Linked DNA regions of Ruegeria pomeroyi DSS-3. The protein of the gene in region 1 binds, or shares a complex with, the protein of each later gene. Links are inferred from orthologs where the notes say so. Each region holds a gene or a part of one and is shown in the gene's direction. Other genes may lie near its edges.

Region 1 (7,211 bases):
GGGGCAGGCGCCGCCGGGCGCGCCATTTCAGGTCCATGATGCCGGGAAACGCGCTGTGCAAATCCATGCGGCGCATTAATGGGTGACGTTGGGGAAAAGTCTAGTCCCGGATGTGCCATTTCCGCAGATTTTTTCTGCACTGCGGCAGAGCCGGGGCAGAGGCCACGTTTCCGGTGCTATTCGGCGGCGAATTTCCCTTCGGGCGTCTTGGGGTCCTTTGCTTTTGCCGGTTTGGCGGCCTGCGCCTCGCGCGGGTCCGTTCCCGGCGACTGTGCGACGCGCACCTGGTTGCGGCCCAGTCCCTTGGCCTCGTAAAGCGCGTCATCGGCGGCGCGCATCAGGTCCTGGGGCATGGTGCCGTGGCGCGGGTAATGCGCCACCCCGGCCGAAATGGTCACCCGCGGCAAGGTCTTTTCACCATAGCGGACACTCACCTCTTCGACCGACTGGCGCAGCAATTCGGCGCGGGTCAGCGCATCCTCGGGCGCGCAGTCGAGCAGCACCAGCATGAATTCCTCGCCGCCGATGCGACAGGCCACCTCGTCGCGGTCACAGGCCTGCTCCAACGCCGCGCCGACCGCGCGTAGCACCATGTCGCCGGCATCATGGCCGTGGGTGTCGTTGAATTTCTTGAAGTGATCGACATCGACCGCGATCAGGCTGAGCCGGCCGCCGCGCGTCTGGCAATGCAGCAACTGCTTGCGCAGGGTTTCGGTCAGGTGGCGCCGGTTGAACAGGCCGGTCAGCGGGTCACGCACCGACTGGTCGTGCAACTGGTCGCGCATCCGCACATTGGCGATCGCCATGCTGATCTGTTCGGCACACATCTGCGCCAGCCGCTTGCTGGCGGAGAATTCCGCCTCGGCCCCGGGCTGGGCGCGCAGATGCATCAGGCCGACGGTTTCGCCATGCGCCAACACCGGGAAGCAGAAATAGGGCCGGCCATCATGCGGTTCGGCATGGTCGCAGACGAAATCCACCTCGGATGCGCCATATTCATAAGAGCGCCCGCGGCGCAGGCCCCAGCAGGCCTCGGGGTGGATGTGATCCTTGAACGCCCCGCCATTCCAACCGGCGCTGCCATCCAGCACATCACGCGAGTTGGAATAGACATAGAGACTGCCCTCGGCATCGGGCAGGATATGTTCCATGAAGCGCGACACCATCGCGAACAGCTCCTCCAGCGAGCGGCAGGATTGCAGCCATTCGTTCAACTCGCCCAGCAGCCGCACCTCGCGCGCCAGCCGCAATTGTTCGTCCATCAACGTGCGTTCGGTTTCGGATCGCGATTGCAGTGCCGCGAAACGGGCGCGGTTGGTGCGATAGATCACCAGCATCGTTATGCACATGGTCAACAGGGCAAAGCTGCTGAGCGCCGCCAGCACCAGCTGCAACCGCTTGGCAAAGGTCTGCCGGCGCTCGCTGACATCGGCATAGAATTTCAGCGCCCCCAGAAACTGTCCGTTCAACATCACCGGCGTATAGACCTCGGCAATGCAGCGCAGGCTGCCGGTCTGCACCGGCTCGTCAACCGGCAAGAGCCCATCGACCTCGGTGATCGGACGTTCGGACAGGGTGAAATGTGTTCCGCCGCGCGCCACCACGTCGAAAAAGGGCGCGTCCTGCGTCAGCGTGCCGATCTCATCCTCGCGGGTGGACCAGATCACCCGCCCATCCGCAGCCAGCAACGTCAGCCGATAGGCGTCCGAGGTGTTGGGCATCAGCATCAGGAATTCGATGTCATGTTCGTCCAAAGCGCCGGTGGCGAAGGTTTCCGACAGATGGTCCAGATGCATGGTGATTCCACGCGACCACAGCTGTGCCTGCTTGCGGATATCCGCCTCGATCATCCGGTCGACCACCGGCACCGGCAGGCGAAACACCGACCAGGCGGCGACAGCGACCATCGCGCATAGAAACAGGACCAGACCAAGCCATCGTAAGCGCCAACTGGCGAATGCCTTCTGTGTCACGTTGCTCTCCCGCGCGCCTGAACCTGTCTGAGGCTCGGCGCCCGGATTTACAAAGTCGTTAACAGATGCGCCGCATGATCCGGCAAAATCCTTAAACTTTCTGCGAAACCCGGCGGAAAACCGAAATAACCTGTGAACAAGCCGTGAACAAACCCTTCCCCTCGGCCCCGTTCCGGCGTAATTTGCCCCCATGAGCAGTTATGACGACATGGATGCCTTTGAAGGCGTCTCGCTTTCCGCGCGCGCCATGGCGGCGCGTCCCGCGCCCTATCTGGACGACCTCAACCCCGCCCAGCGCGAGGCGGTGGAGCGATTGGACGGTCCGGTGCTGATGCTGGCGGGCGCGGGCACCGGCAAGACCAAGGCGCTGACCGCGCGCATCGTGCATCTGCTGATGACCGGCCGGGCCCGGCCCAACGAGATCCTGGCGGTGACTTTTACCAACAAGGCCGCGCGCGAGATGAAGAACCGCGTCGGCCGCCTGCTGGGCCAGCCCGCCGAGGGCATGCCCTGGCTGGGCACCTTTCATTCGATCTGTGTCAAGCTGCTGCGCCGGCATGCGGAGCTGGTCGATCTGAAATCGAACTTCACCATTCTCGACACCGACGACCAGCTGCGCCTGCTCAAGCAGCTGGTGCAGGCCGCCAATATCGACGACAAGCGCTGGCCCGCGCGGCTGCTCGCCAATATCATCGACGGCTGGAAGAACAAGGCGCTGACGCCCGACAAGCTGCCCGCCGCCGAGGCCGGCGCCTATAACCATCGCGGACCCGAGCTGTATGCCCAGTACCAGACCCGCCTGCGCGAGTTGAACGCGGTCGATTTCGGCGACCTGCTGTTGCATATGGTGACCATTTTCCAGACCCACCCGGATGTGCTGGAGCAATATCAGCGCTGGTTCCGCTATGTGCTGGTGGACGAGTATCAGGACACCAATATCGCCCAGTATCTGTGGCTGCGGCTGTTGGCGGGCGGGCATCGCAACATCTGTTGCGTGGGCGATGACGACCAGTCGATCTATGGCTGGCGCGGTGCCGAGGTGGGCAATATCCTGCGGTTCGAAAAGGATTTTCCCGGCGCCCATGTGGTGCGGCTGGAACAGAACTATCGCTCGACCCCGCATATCCTTGCGGCGGCCTCCAACGTCATTCGTGGCAACGAGGGGCGGTTGGGCAAGGAGCTGTGGACCGATGCGCAAGAGGGCGAAAAGGTCCGCCTGATCGGCCATTGGGACGGCGAGGAAGAGGCCCGCTGGATCGGCGAAGAGATCGAGGCGATGCAGGGCGGCACACGGGGCGTACGGCCGATCTCGCTGGATGAAATGGCGATCCTGGTGCGCGCGGCGCATCAGATGCGCGCGTTCGAGGACCGGTTCCTGACCATCGGCCTGCCTTACAAGGTGATCGGCGGCCCGCGTTTCTACGAGCGGATGGAGATCCGCGATGCCATGGCCTATTTCCGGCTGGTCACCAGCCCCGAGGACGACCTCGCCTTTGAGCGGATTGTGAACACGCCCAAGCGTGGCCTTGGCGACAAGGCGCAACAGGCCATTCGCGCCGTCGCGCGCGAGAACGGAGTCTCGCTGGTCGAGGGCGCCCGGATCGCGGTGGAGAACGGCCTGATCAAGGGCAAGGGCGGCAAGGCGCTGGGCGAGTTGACCGACGGGCTGGCCCGCTGGGCCGCGCTGACGCGCGGGCCACGGATCGAGATCGACGACGACTCGGTGATCGAGGACGGCGCCGCGCCGATCCAGTTCGGCGCGCCCGAGATGTCGCATATCGAGCTGGCGCAGGTGATCCTGGACGAATCCGGCTATACTGCCATGTGGCAGAACGACAAGACGCCCGAGGCGCCGGGGCGGCTGGAAAACCTCAAGGAACTGGTCAACCAGCTCGACAATTTCGAGAACCTGCAAGGGTTTCTGGAACATGTCAGCCTGGTGATGGACAACGAACAGGACAGCGGCGGCGCCAAGGTCTCGATCATGACGCTGCACGCGGCCAAGGGGCTGGAGTTTCCCGCCGTCTTCCTGCCGGGATGGGAGGACGGGCTGTTCCCCTCGCAGCGCTCGATGGATGAAAGCGGCCTCAAGGGGCTCGAGGAGGAGCGGCGGCTTGCCTATGTGGGCATCACCCGCGCCGAGGAGGTCTGTACCATCTCCTTTGCCGCCAACCGGCGGGTGTTCGGCCAGTGGCAGAACGCGCTGCCTTCGCGGTTCATCGACGAATTGCCCGAGGATCATGTCGAGGTGCTGACCCCGCCCGGCCTTTATGGCGGTGGTCTGAGTTCGCCGGGTATCGAGAGTCGTGCAGCTGCCGCCGATGGCTATAACTCGCCCGGCTGGAAACGGCTCCAGGCGCGTCAGGGCCAGCATGGCCTCTCGCAACCGCGCGAAAGCCGCAATACGGTGATCGACCTTGCCGCGGTGGCCAGCTTCACCCTGAGCGCGCGCGTCTTTCATCAGAAATTCGGCTATGGCAGCGTGGTCGGGGTCGAAGGGGACAAGGTCGAGGTCGCGTTCGATAAGGCCGGTCTGAAGAAGGTGGTGGCCCGCTTTCTTTGCGCGCCCGACGACGTTCCGTTCTGAGCGCGCGCGGCCTGCCGCCTATTGCAGCGCGATCATCGCGATGCCGATGGCGATCAGCACCGCCCAGCCCAGGCGGCGCAGGCCGCGCGGCTCTTTCAGTACCAGCGCCGCCAGGATTACCGAAACCGGGATCGACACCTGCCGGACCGCGCTGACCGCCGCCGCCTCGGCGCCCAGTTGGAAGACCCGCAGGATCAGCAGGTAGGACAGGTAAGAGGACAGGCCGGCAAACAGGATGCGCCAGGGGTTTTGCACCCATCCACGCACCACCCCCAAAAGCGGCGCCGAGCTGCCCCGATCCTCCCATGCGCGCAGTGCCGTCATCGCCAGCGTAACCAGGGCATAGGTCCAGAACAGGAAGGGCGCGCTGGTGGTCGCTTGCATCGCGGTGGCGTCCGAGATCGAATAGGCGGCTGAACCCAGCATGGCCATCAGCGCCATGGCAAAGGCGCGCGGATCGTCCAGCAGCCGCCCGTTGCCCCGCTGGATCATCAGCCCGGACAGGATGATCAGCGCCATTCCCGACAGCGCCGCCCAGGAATAGCTCTGCCCGGATGCCAGCCAGCTGAGCGCGGCGATCGCGAGCGGAGAGGAGCGCACGATCGGGTAATAGGCCGACAGGTTGCCGCGCCGCAGTGCCGACAAGGTGCCGTAATAATAGACCGTCAGTCCCAGCCCAGAGACCGCCACCAGCGGCCAGACCTGCGCGGGCAGGGCGGCGCCCTGTCCGCCGAGCACCATATGCGCCCCGGCAAAGACCACCCAGGACAGGCAGACGCCGGTATAGCAGGACACCGGATGGGCCACCCCCTTCAGCGTCAGATCCCGCAACGGATGGGTCACCGCGGACAGCAGGACCATCAGGATCCACAAAAGCTCCATCTAGGCGCCGGGCTTGCCCAGGTAATGGTCCACATGCAGGGTGAACTGATCGCCCTCGATGGTGGCGACGCCATAGGCCAGAGGCTCGGCGCTGTGTTCCTGGCCCTCGCGCTCTGGGATCAGCGGCACCTGGTGGTTGGTGCTGGGCAAGGAGGTAAACGGATAGCCGCGCCAGTTCACATAGGTGGTGCGGTGTACGTGACCATAGAAGATGTGGCGGATGTTGCGCCCTGCCTGCAACGCGGCATGGAATGCGTCGGGCTGGCGCAGCTTGATCTCGTCGACATAGGGGATCGCGATGTCGAAGGGCGGATGATGCAGGAACACATAGACCGGCATGTCGCCCGCCCGCTCTAGCTCGGCCGCGAACCAGGCCAGCCGGTCGTTGCACAGCTCTCCGTCATGGATATCCGGCCCGCCGGTCAGGGTATCGAGAAACAGGAACCGCGCTCCTCCGGCCGTATGGGCATGCTGGATGAACCCGTTTGCATCGCGCGGATGGTCGGGAAAGACGCTTATGAAGGTCTCGCGCACATCATGATTGCCCAGCATCAGGAAGACCGGAACCGGGAAATGCGCCAACCGCTGCCGCAGCCATTCATAAGACTCCCTGTCCCCCAGATCGGCAAGATCGCCCGAGACAACGCAGAATTCGGCATCGGAATGCCATGTGGCGATGTCCTCGAACACCTTTGACAGCTTTTCGATGGGATCGCTGCCGCTCACGCTCTGCCCCGGGGGCATCAGATGGATGTCGGTCAGATGGATGAATTTCATGCTGATGCGCCTCGATATGGGGTCTTCCTGCTCAGGATAGAAGCAGCAAGCAGGAATGTCGAAGCGTCGGAATGCGTCAGAAGCTGCCTTTGTCCGCGACATGAAGGCCGTTCAAACGAAAAAACGGCGGCGCCCAGGGAGGAGGAGGGGGCACCGCCGTTCATTGCAACATCCAGGCAGGGAGGAGGCGCCCGAATGTATCCGTTCCGGACCATCGCCCGGTATGAGGGTCGCGGCGGTGCAGGGAGGAGGAGAGCACCGCCGCGCGCTTTCTACACCGGGCAGGGAGGAGGAGAGCCCGGTGTATCCGCGTCCGGCTTTCTTTGCCGGTATTAGTGCGGCGGCATCAGGGAGGAGGAGGATGCCGCCGCGTAGTCTCAGGCCCCAGGGAGGAGGAGAAGGGCCTGATTCCGAAAACTCGTGGCGCTCAGCGCGCCGTGTATTCCTTGGCCGCCTGCAGGGCGACGCGTTTGATCATCGACCGGTGCAGGCCCAGATCGGCCAGTTCCCGACCGGACAGCGCCGACAGTTCATTCACCGTCTGGCGATAGACGCGATGCTGGGCAAACCGGCTCCGCGCGGCTTCGATCAGCGCCAGAACGCCAAGGCCGTGGTGGCCTTTCAGGGTGCTATGTTCGCTCGTCACAGCCATGGTCATCATCCGTATCCGTTTGGTTTGCGCCGTGTTGTGGCGCTTGCTTGAGGCTGAAGATAGGTGATTGCTGCAGGTGCACAATAGCTCTTCGATTCAATGCTGCTATGCAGCAAGTGCATAGATTGGTTGGATAAGTTCGGGAATCGCCGAAAGGTCCATATTTTATTGATGTTTCGCCGACCGGCGACAGTAGGTGTATTTTCGGGCAAGAAAACCACCCAAGGGCGAACGGCTGAGACTTACGCGGCGTGAATTGTTTTTGAGCGCGAAAAAAACCGCTGACGGTCCGGCCTGTGTTCCGACTCGGCCGTGCCGGGCGCGCGGACGGAGAGATGGT
Region 2 (7,075 bases), 680 kb from region 1 along the record:
TCGAAGATATGGCCATAGGTTTCCTCGTTCTTCAAACGGGTGTGGTTCTTGCCTGCATGGCCGTTGAAGCGGCGCGGGTCGACCGGCCACATGTCGATCGTCGGCGCCCCCTCGGTGATCCATTCGGCCAGATACCGGCCCACGCCGCCGCCATAGCAGATGCCCGCCACCATTCCCTCGGCCAGCCAGTAGTTCTGCAAACCCGGCGCCGGGCCAACCAGCGGAAAGGCATCCGGCGTATGCGCGATGGGTCCGTTGACCACGGTCCGGATGCCCGCGGCGGCAAAGGATGAGACGCGCCTGAGCGTGCCTTCGATGAATGGTTCCAGACTGTCGTAATCGGGCGTCATCAGCTCGGCCCCGAAACCGGGAGGCACGCCGTTGATCGCCCAGCTCTTCGGGTTGGGTTCATAAGGCCCCAGGATCAGCCCGTCGTTTTCCTGCCGCAGATAGAACCGGCTCTTGTCATCACGCAGCACCGGCATTTCAGGCCGGCCGGCCCTGTTGTGATCCGCGAATTCCTTGATGGTTTCGGTCACCACATATTGATGCATCACCGGGATCGAGGGCACATTCAGCCCCACCATCGCTCCGGTCTGGCGGGCATAATTCCCGGTGGCCGTCACCACATGTTCGGCCAGAAAGTCGCCATTGGGTGTCGAAATCAGCCATTCGCCAGACGCGGTGCGCGAGATTGCGGTCGCTTCGGTGTTCAGATGGATCTTCGCCCCCATCCCGCGCGCGCCGGTTGCCATGGCCTGGGTCAGGTCCGCGGGCGCAATATGACCATCGCCGGGGTGATAGAGGGCAGCGATCACATCACCCAGATCGGCCAGTGGCCAGAGTTTCTGGGCCTCTTCGCGTGTGATCAGCGCACAGTCGATGCCAAGATAGCGGGCAAAGCTCAGATAGGCGCGGTATTCGTCCAGCCTGTCGTGATCCGTGGCCAGACGCAGCTGGCCGCATTGATGAAACCCCGAAGGCTGTCCGGTCTCCGCCTGCAGTCGGGCATAGAGCTGCATCGAGTGCTTGTTGATCAGGCTCATCGTCTGGTTCGGATAGTATAGCGGCAACAGCCCCGCCGCATGCCAGGTCGATCCGGCGGTCAGCTGCGTGCGCTCCAGCAGGCAGCAATCTGTCCAGCCCAGCCGGGCCAGATGATAAAGGACGCTCACGCCGACCACGCCGCCGCCGATCACCGCAACCCGCACCTGTTTCACCACTCGCCCGCCTCCGAAATAGGTTTGCTCAGCCAAAGACAGGCCCGCGCGCCGCCACCGCCATTGCGAGGCGCATCCTCTTTATAGGGCTGGAAAAATCCCCGAGACCCATGAAAAAACGCCGTCTTCCGCTGAAAAGCGTCGCGACCGTTGCGGTTCTCGCTGCGTATCGGGGGTTTTGCGCACAGCGTGGAATCAGCGGCGGCCCGCCTTCTATCCCGCACCGGCGCACCCCCTGATGCCAGATTCCGGCATCAGCCGGACGCACCCCCTTGAACCGGAACAAAAACAGACCAAGATCGGGGACGAAAGGAATCCCCCCGATGCCCGATGCCCATTCCGACAAGTCTGCTGCGCTGATGCATGCCCCCGCGCCCGACGTGAAGGCCCGCCCCAAGCTGGAGGGCGGTCGCCGGTTCGTCATGCAGACCGAGTTTCAGCCGGCGGGCGATCAGCCCACCGCCATTGCAGAGTTGACGCAGGGCGTGAACGAGGGCGAGCGCAATCAGGTACTGCTGGGCGCCACCGGCACCGGCAAGACCTTTACCATGGCCAAGGTGATCGAAGAGACCCAGCGCCCGGCCATTATCCTGGCCCCCAACAAGACACTGGCGGCGCAGCTGTATGGCGAGTTCAAGGGGTTCTTTCCCGATAACGCCGTGGAATATTTCGTCTCGTTCTACGACTATTACCAGCCCGAGGCCTATGTGGCGCGCTCGGACACCTATATCGAGAAGGAATCCCAGATCAACGAACAGATCGACCGCATGCGCCACTCGGCCACGCGGGCGCTGCTGGAGCGCGACGATGTGATCATCATCGCCTCGGTTTCCTGTATCTATGGCATCGGTTCGGTCGAGACCTATGGCGCCATGACCCAGGACCTGAAGGTCGGCGGCGAATATGATCAGCGCCAGATCATGGCCGATCTGGTCGCCCAGCAGTACAAGCGCAACGATCAGGCCTTTCAGCGCGGCAGTTTCCGGGTGCGCGGCGACAGTCTGGAAGTCTGGCCCGCCCACCTGGAGGACCGCGCCTGGAAGCTGTCCTTCTTTGGCGAGGAACTGGAGGCGATCACCGAGTTCGATCCGCTGACGGGGCAAAAGACGGATACGTTCGACCAGATCCGCGTTTACGCCAACTCGCACTATGTGACGCCCAAACCGACCATGCAGCAGGCCATCATCGGCATCAAACAGGAGCTGCGCCAGCGGCTGGATCAGCTGGTGGGCGAGGGCAAGCTGCTGGAGGCGCAGCGGCTGGAACAGCGCACCAATTTCGATCTGGAAATGCTCGAGGCGACCGGTGTCTGCAACGGGATCGAGAACTATTCCCGCTATCTGACGGGGCGCGCCCCTGGCGAGCCGCCGCCGACGCTGTTCGAGTTCATTCCCGATCACGCCATTGTCTTTGCGGATGAATCCCATGTCAGCGTGCCCCAGATCGGCGGCATGTACCGGGGCGACTATCGGCGCAAGTTCACGCTGGCCGAACACGGCTTCCGCCTGCCCAGCTGCATGGACAACCGTCCGCTGAAGTTCGAGGAATGGGACGCCATGCGCCCGCAATCGGTCTTTGTCTCGGCCACGCCCGCGGCGTGGGAGATGGAGCAATCGGGCGGCGTGTTCACCGAACAGGTGATCCGCCCCACCGGTCTGCTCGACCCGCAGGTCGAAATCCGCCCGGTCGAAATGCAGGTCGACGACCTTCTGGACGAAGTCCGCAAGATGGCCGACCAGGGCTTCCGCACGCTCGTGACCACGCTGACCAAACGCATGGCCGAGGACCTGACCGAATACCTGCACGAACAGGGGATCAAGGTCCGCTACATGCATTCCGATATCGACACGCTGGAACGGATCGAGATCCTGCGCGACCTGCGCCTTGGCGCCTTCGACGTGCTGGTCGGCATCAACCTGCTCCGCGAGGGGCTCGACATCCCCGAATGCGGCCTCGTCGCCATTCTGGATGCCGACAAGGAGGGCTTCCTGCGCTCGGAAACCTCGCTGATCCAGACCATCGGGCGCGCCGCGCGCAACGCCGAGGGCCGCGTCATAATGTATGCCGACCGGATCACCGGCAGCATGGAGCGCGCGCTGGGCGAGACCGACCGCCGCCGCGCCAAACAGATCGCCTATAACGAGGAACACGGGATCACCCCCGCGACGGTGAAAAAGAATGTCGAGGACGTGCTGGCCGGCCTCTACAAGGGCGACACCGACATGTCCCGCGTCACCGCCAAGATCGACAAGCCGCTGCATGGCGGCAATCTCGAGGCGGTGCTGGACGGGTTGCGCGCCGACATGCGCAAGGCCGCCGAGAACCTGGAATTCGAAGAGGCCGCCCGCCTGCGCGACGAGGTCAAGCGGCTGGAGGCGGTCGACCTGGCGGTGTCAGACGACCCGATGGCCCGGCAATGGGCGGTCGAGAGCGCCTCGGAGCAGGCCGTGAAATCCCGGGGCCGGAGTACCGCCGGACGACCGGGGCAGCGGGGCGGTAATGTGAAGCGGCGGGGGCGGTAGGCCTCGCCTTCGCGTCGCTGCCTGTCAGGCTGCCGCTCTCGCTCATCGCACAATCGAAATTGATCGGGATCAACGCTTTGCATCCTTAATGGCGATAACATCGCCTCGAAACACAACATTGGGTTGTTTTCTCATCTACGCTTTTTTGCGCACGCAGGGGCGGTTTCCCGCGCCTGTCGGCGGGGCTGCAACAAGGAGCTGCTGCGAATGAAGTACACTCTCTCGCTTCATAGCCGATCCTCTCCCTTCAGGATCGTACTCGAAATCAACGGCGATCCCGACTCGGATAGCTTCCATTGGACCGAGATCGAGCCCGACCACGAAAAACCCTTCTTCATGGCCGCCTCCAGGTCGCTTGGTTATTTCGACAATTCAGCAAAGCATGGTGAGATCAAGCGCGCCATATTCAAGGGTTCGGGGGTGGCGACGGACAAACGCCCGCCCGTGTTGGAACTGCAGATCTGTCGGCTTCCGGAATTCAAGATCAGGGATTTCGAGCATTGCTGGCAGGGAAACATCCTCAGATGGGCTGACAGCCCTAATTACCAGAAACAGTCCCTGCAACGTTTCACCTGGCGAGCGGAAGCCGTCTAGAAGCAAGCGTAGCAAGCGTAGGGTGGGCAGTTCTGCCCACCATCCCACCATCGCATATTGCCCTAACAACCGCATTTGTGGGCAAACTGCCCACCCTACACTACTCGCCAAACGCACCTTCGGTCGGGCGGCCCGCCCATTGCGCATCGACCCGGCCCAACCGGATATCGCGATGGATTGTTGAAAACGGCCAATCCACCGCCCGATCCACAAGCCCGTGTTTGACCGGATTGCCCCAGCAATATTCCACATGGCGCCGGAAATCGTCCTCGTCGCGGATCAAATGTTCCCAGAACCGTCTCTGCCAGATGCCGCATTCCCGTTTTGCGCGCTTGCTCTCGGACCGGTGTGTAGGGTGGGCAGTTCTGCCCACCGCCCGCGAGAACCGGTGCTTGATCTTGCGCCAGCGCTCCGAAAACGCGCTGTCGCCCGGCGGCAGGGTCCAGACCGCGTGCAAGTGGTCGGGCAGCACGACGAAGGCCTCGCAGACAATCGGCGCCTCCCGGATGGTCAGCGCATAGGCATGGCGCAGGTCGTTGATCCGCTCGGTCAGCAGCGTGGACGACCGGTCGGCCAGCGCGAGGGTAAAGAAGTAACTGGCTCCGGCGATCCGGGCGCGACGGTAGTTTGGCATGAGGCCAGGATCGGGAAAACCGGTTAACCAACGGTTGACGCAATCGGGTGGTGGGCAGGACTGCCCACCCTACGCGGGGGATGCAGCCTGCGTGAAACGGTCAGAACCTTCACCGGGCGTGATGAAAGAGGGTTGGCCCATGGGTCCTGTCCATCTCCGCCACCTAAATCTTGGCAGTGGCCCGCGACCGTCGTATAACTTGCCCTCATGCGTATCGCCGTTTTTGCCATCTCCCTCGCCTATGTCCTCCTCTATGGCTGGGCCTGGGTCGGGACCGTCAACGCCTCGATGGATGCGGCTGGGCGGGGCATGGCGCTTGGATTTCTCACCGTCGGCATTGGAGCCACCGCGATTTTCGTGATCCCGGCGCTTGTTCTGGCGATAGCCAACCGCGCGCCCAAATGGGCGCTGGGCCTGTCCCTGGCCCCTGCGGCCTTGCTGTTCCTGGTCGTGATGACCGGGGTGATCTGATGCCCGCTCAGGCCCGGTAGAACAGGTAGCGTTCGGGCGGGATGCTGTCGGGGGCTGCGACTGGGGTGAACCCGACCAGCGGCTGGCCCGAGATGATCAGGCCGCCGGGCACCATAACACGGGCGATCAGCGGGCTGAGCCGAGCGGCCTCGGCCACGTCATCGGCCTTGATCCCCATGCCGAAATCGTAATGGGCCAGAACGATCGGGGCGCCCTCGGCGGCCAGACGCTCCAGCATCGGTTCCGCTTCGCCCATCAGGAAATCCGCCTCGGGCGGGGTGCACGAGGGGTGGCATTGCAGCACCCGATCCATCACCCGGATGCGGCGGCCCGGCAGGATCTCGCGCAGGTGGTCATAGGTGCGCCCGTTGCCCAGCCCCATGTCGAGCACCTCGCCCGGGATGCCGGAGATCTGAAGCGCAGCCCAGTTCAGCCCGTCCCGTTGCGCGGTCAGGCGGCGCAGCATTGAATCCAATCGGCTCATCGGTCGGTCTCCTCGGCGGGCATGGTCCATGGCTGGCAGGGGCCGGCCAACAGCCGCGCCAGCAGCGCCCCGGAGAACTGCCAGATTTCGTCGTCATGCACCAGATGGTGGGTCAGGATGCCAAAGGGCTCGGTGGCATCGGCGCGCCCCTCGCGCCGATCCGCCAGCAGCGTGGCGGTCTGGGCGATCAGGGTCTGCGGCGCCACCAGTCCGCGGCTGCCGCGCCAGTCGATCGGGTCGAGATGGGTGTTGACCTGCGCCAGCCCCGGCGCGGCCATCGGGCTGCGGCGCGGGGTTGCGGTGGACAGCGCGCGATAGCCCAGCGGGGGCAGGCCGGCGGTGACCTCGGGCGCGATCCGGTTCCAGGGCGGCACGAACATCGGCCGCAGCGCATCGCCAAACAGTGCCTGCAACCGTGCCTTGCCTTGCCCGGCCTCGGTCAGGATCTCGGACAGTGGGCGGTGGGCGCGAAACTCGGCCTTCTTCTCGGTCGCGGGGACGTGGTTCTGGTGCGCCCAGCCATGCACGACCGGGACCAGATGCGGATGCGCGGTGACGTGGTCAGCCAGCGCGGTATCGGCCCCGGCGGGGATCACCGCCAGATGCACGGGCAGGTCCAGGTCCTCGGCCAGCGCGGTCAGCCGGTCCAGCTGTGGGGTCGTGCTCACCGCGTCATCGTCGCGCCACCAGAGCGGCAGGGTAAGCCCCTCGGCCGCCCATCGCGCCAGTTCGGCATCGAGTGGGGTCCAGTCCGGGGTCATCGTGCCGCCTCCATCATCTCGACCATGCGCACCGTCTCTGCCGCGCCGTCAAAGCGCAAGGTGGTCGTGTCGCGTCGCGGGTCGCGCATCACCTGTTGCAAGGCCCGCATCAGGGTTTCGGGGGTCAGCTCGGCGCTGGTCACCGTGGCAAAGCCGGGCAGGGCGGTCAGGGCGCGGGCGCGCAGACCCTGCTCGACCTCCTTGCCCGCGTCAAAGGGGATCAGCACGGCGGGGGTGCGCGCTTGCAGCAGGTCCAGCGCGGTATTGTAGCCGCACATGCTGACCGAGGCCGCGGCATGGGTCAGCATGGCGCGGAAATCGGGGCGCGCGGGTTCCACCGTGACCGGGGCGTTGCTCGCCTGCTCTTGCAATGCGGCCACCTCGGCGCC

Evidence for each region. The genes of interacting proteins can lie anywhere in the genome.
Region 2: the proteins of SPO_RS05950 (region 1) and uvrB are in contact, whole or in part, in a crystal structure (PDB 7EGT), measured with the Thermus thermophilus proteins. The link is inferred for Ruegeria pomeroyi DSS-3 from one-to-one orthologs. Residues at the interface, in WP_096412145.1 of Thermus thermophilus: His654, Arg656, Phe657, Gln666, Asp668, Glu669, Lys680, Arg681, Leu682, Ser683, Lys685, Tyr686, Ala687; in WP_096411307.1 of Thermus thermophilus: Glu23, Leu25, Arg26, Asp27, Gly28, Glu29, Arg30, Phe31, Arg55, Glu326, Asp327, Phe328, Glu379, Ser382, Gln383, His398, Gly400, Arg401.

The regions. Positions count from the first base shown.
Region 1 is NC_003911.12:1,222,984-1,230,194, forward strand. Bases 1,766-4,861 are described here. They hold SPO_RS05950 (ATP-dependent helicase), read left to right. Parts: upstream 1,766-2,163; coding sequence 2,164-4,560; downstream 4,561-4,861. Other genes in these bases: SPO_RS05945 (sensor domain-containing diguanylate cyclase), read right to left, coding at 1,766-1,973; SPO_RS05955 (EamA family transporter), read right to left, coding at 4,579-4,861. In the rest of the region: SPO_RS05940 (alpha-hydroxy acid oxidase), read right to left, coding at 1-76; more of SPO_RS05945, read right to left, coding at 177-1,765; more of SPO_RS05955, read right to left, coding at 4,862-5,442; SPO_RS05960 (phosphodiesterase), read right to left, coding at 5,443-6,219; SPO_RS05965 (DUF1127 domain-containing protein), read right to left, coding at 6,647-6,871. UniProt on the Escherichia coli protein: A helicase with DNA-dependent ATPase activity. Unwinds DNA duplexes with 3'-5' polarity. Translocates on single-stranded DNA with 3'-5' polarity. Initiates unwinding more efficiently from a nicked substrate than double-stranded DNA.
Region 2 is NC_003911.12:540,284-547,358, forward strand. The notes cover bases 1,183-4,142. They hold uvrB (excinuclease ABC subunit UvrB), read left to right. Parts: upstream 1,183-1,543; coding sequence 1,544-3,742; downstream 3,743-4,142. Other genes in these bases: SPO_RS02745 (GcvT family protein), read right to left, coding at 1,183-1,223; SPO_RS02755 (hypothetical protein), read left to right, coding at 3,950-4,142. In the rest of the region: more of SPO_RS02745, read right to left, coding at 1-1,182; more of SPO_RS02755, read left to right, coding at 4,143-4,336; SPO_RS02760 (REP-associated tyrosine transposase), read right to left, coding at 4,437-4,970; SPO_RS02765 (hypothetical protein), read left to right, coding at 5,178-5,441; SPO_RS02770 (class I SAM-dependent methyltransferase), read right to left, coding at 5,449-5,925; SPO_RS02775 (polysaccharide deacetylase family protein), read right to left, coding at 5,922-6,686; SPO_RS02780 (glycosyltransferase family protein), read right to left, coding at 6,683-7,075. UniProt on the Escherichia coli protein: The UvrABC repair system catalyzes the recognition and processing of DNA lesions. A damage recognition complex composed of 2 UvrA and 2 UvrB subunits scans DNA for abnormalities.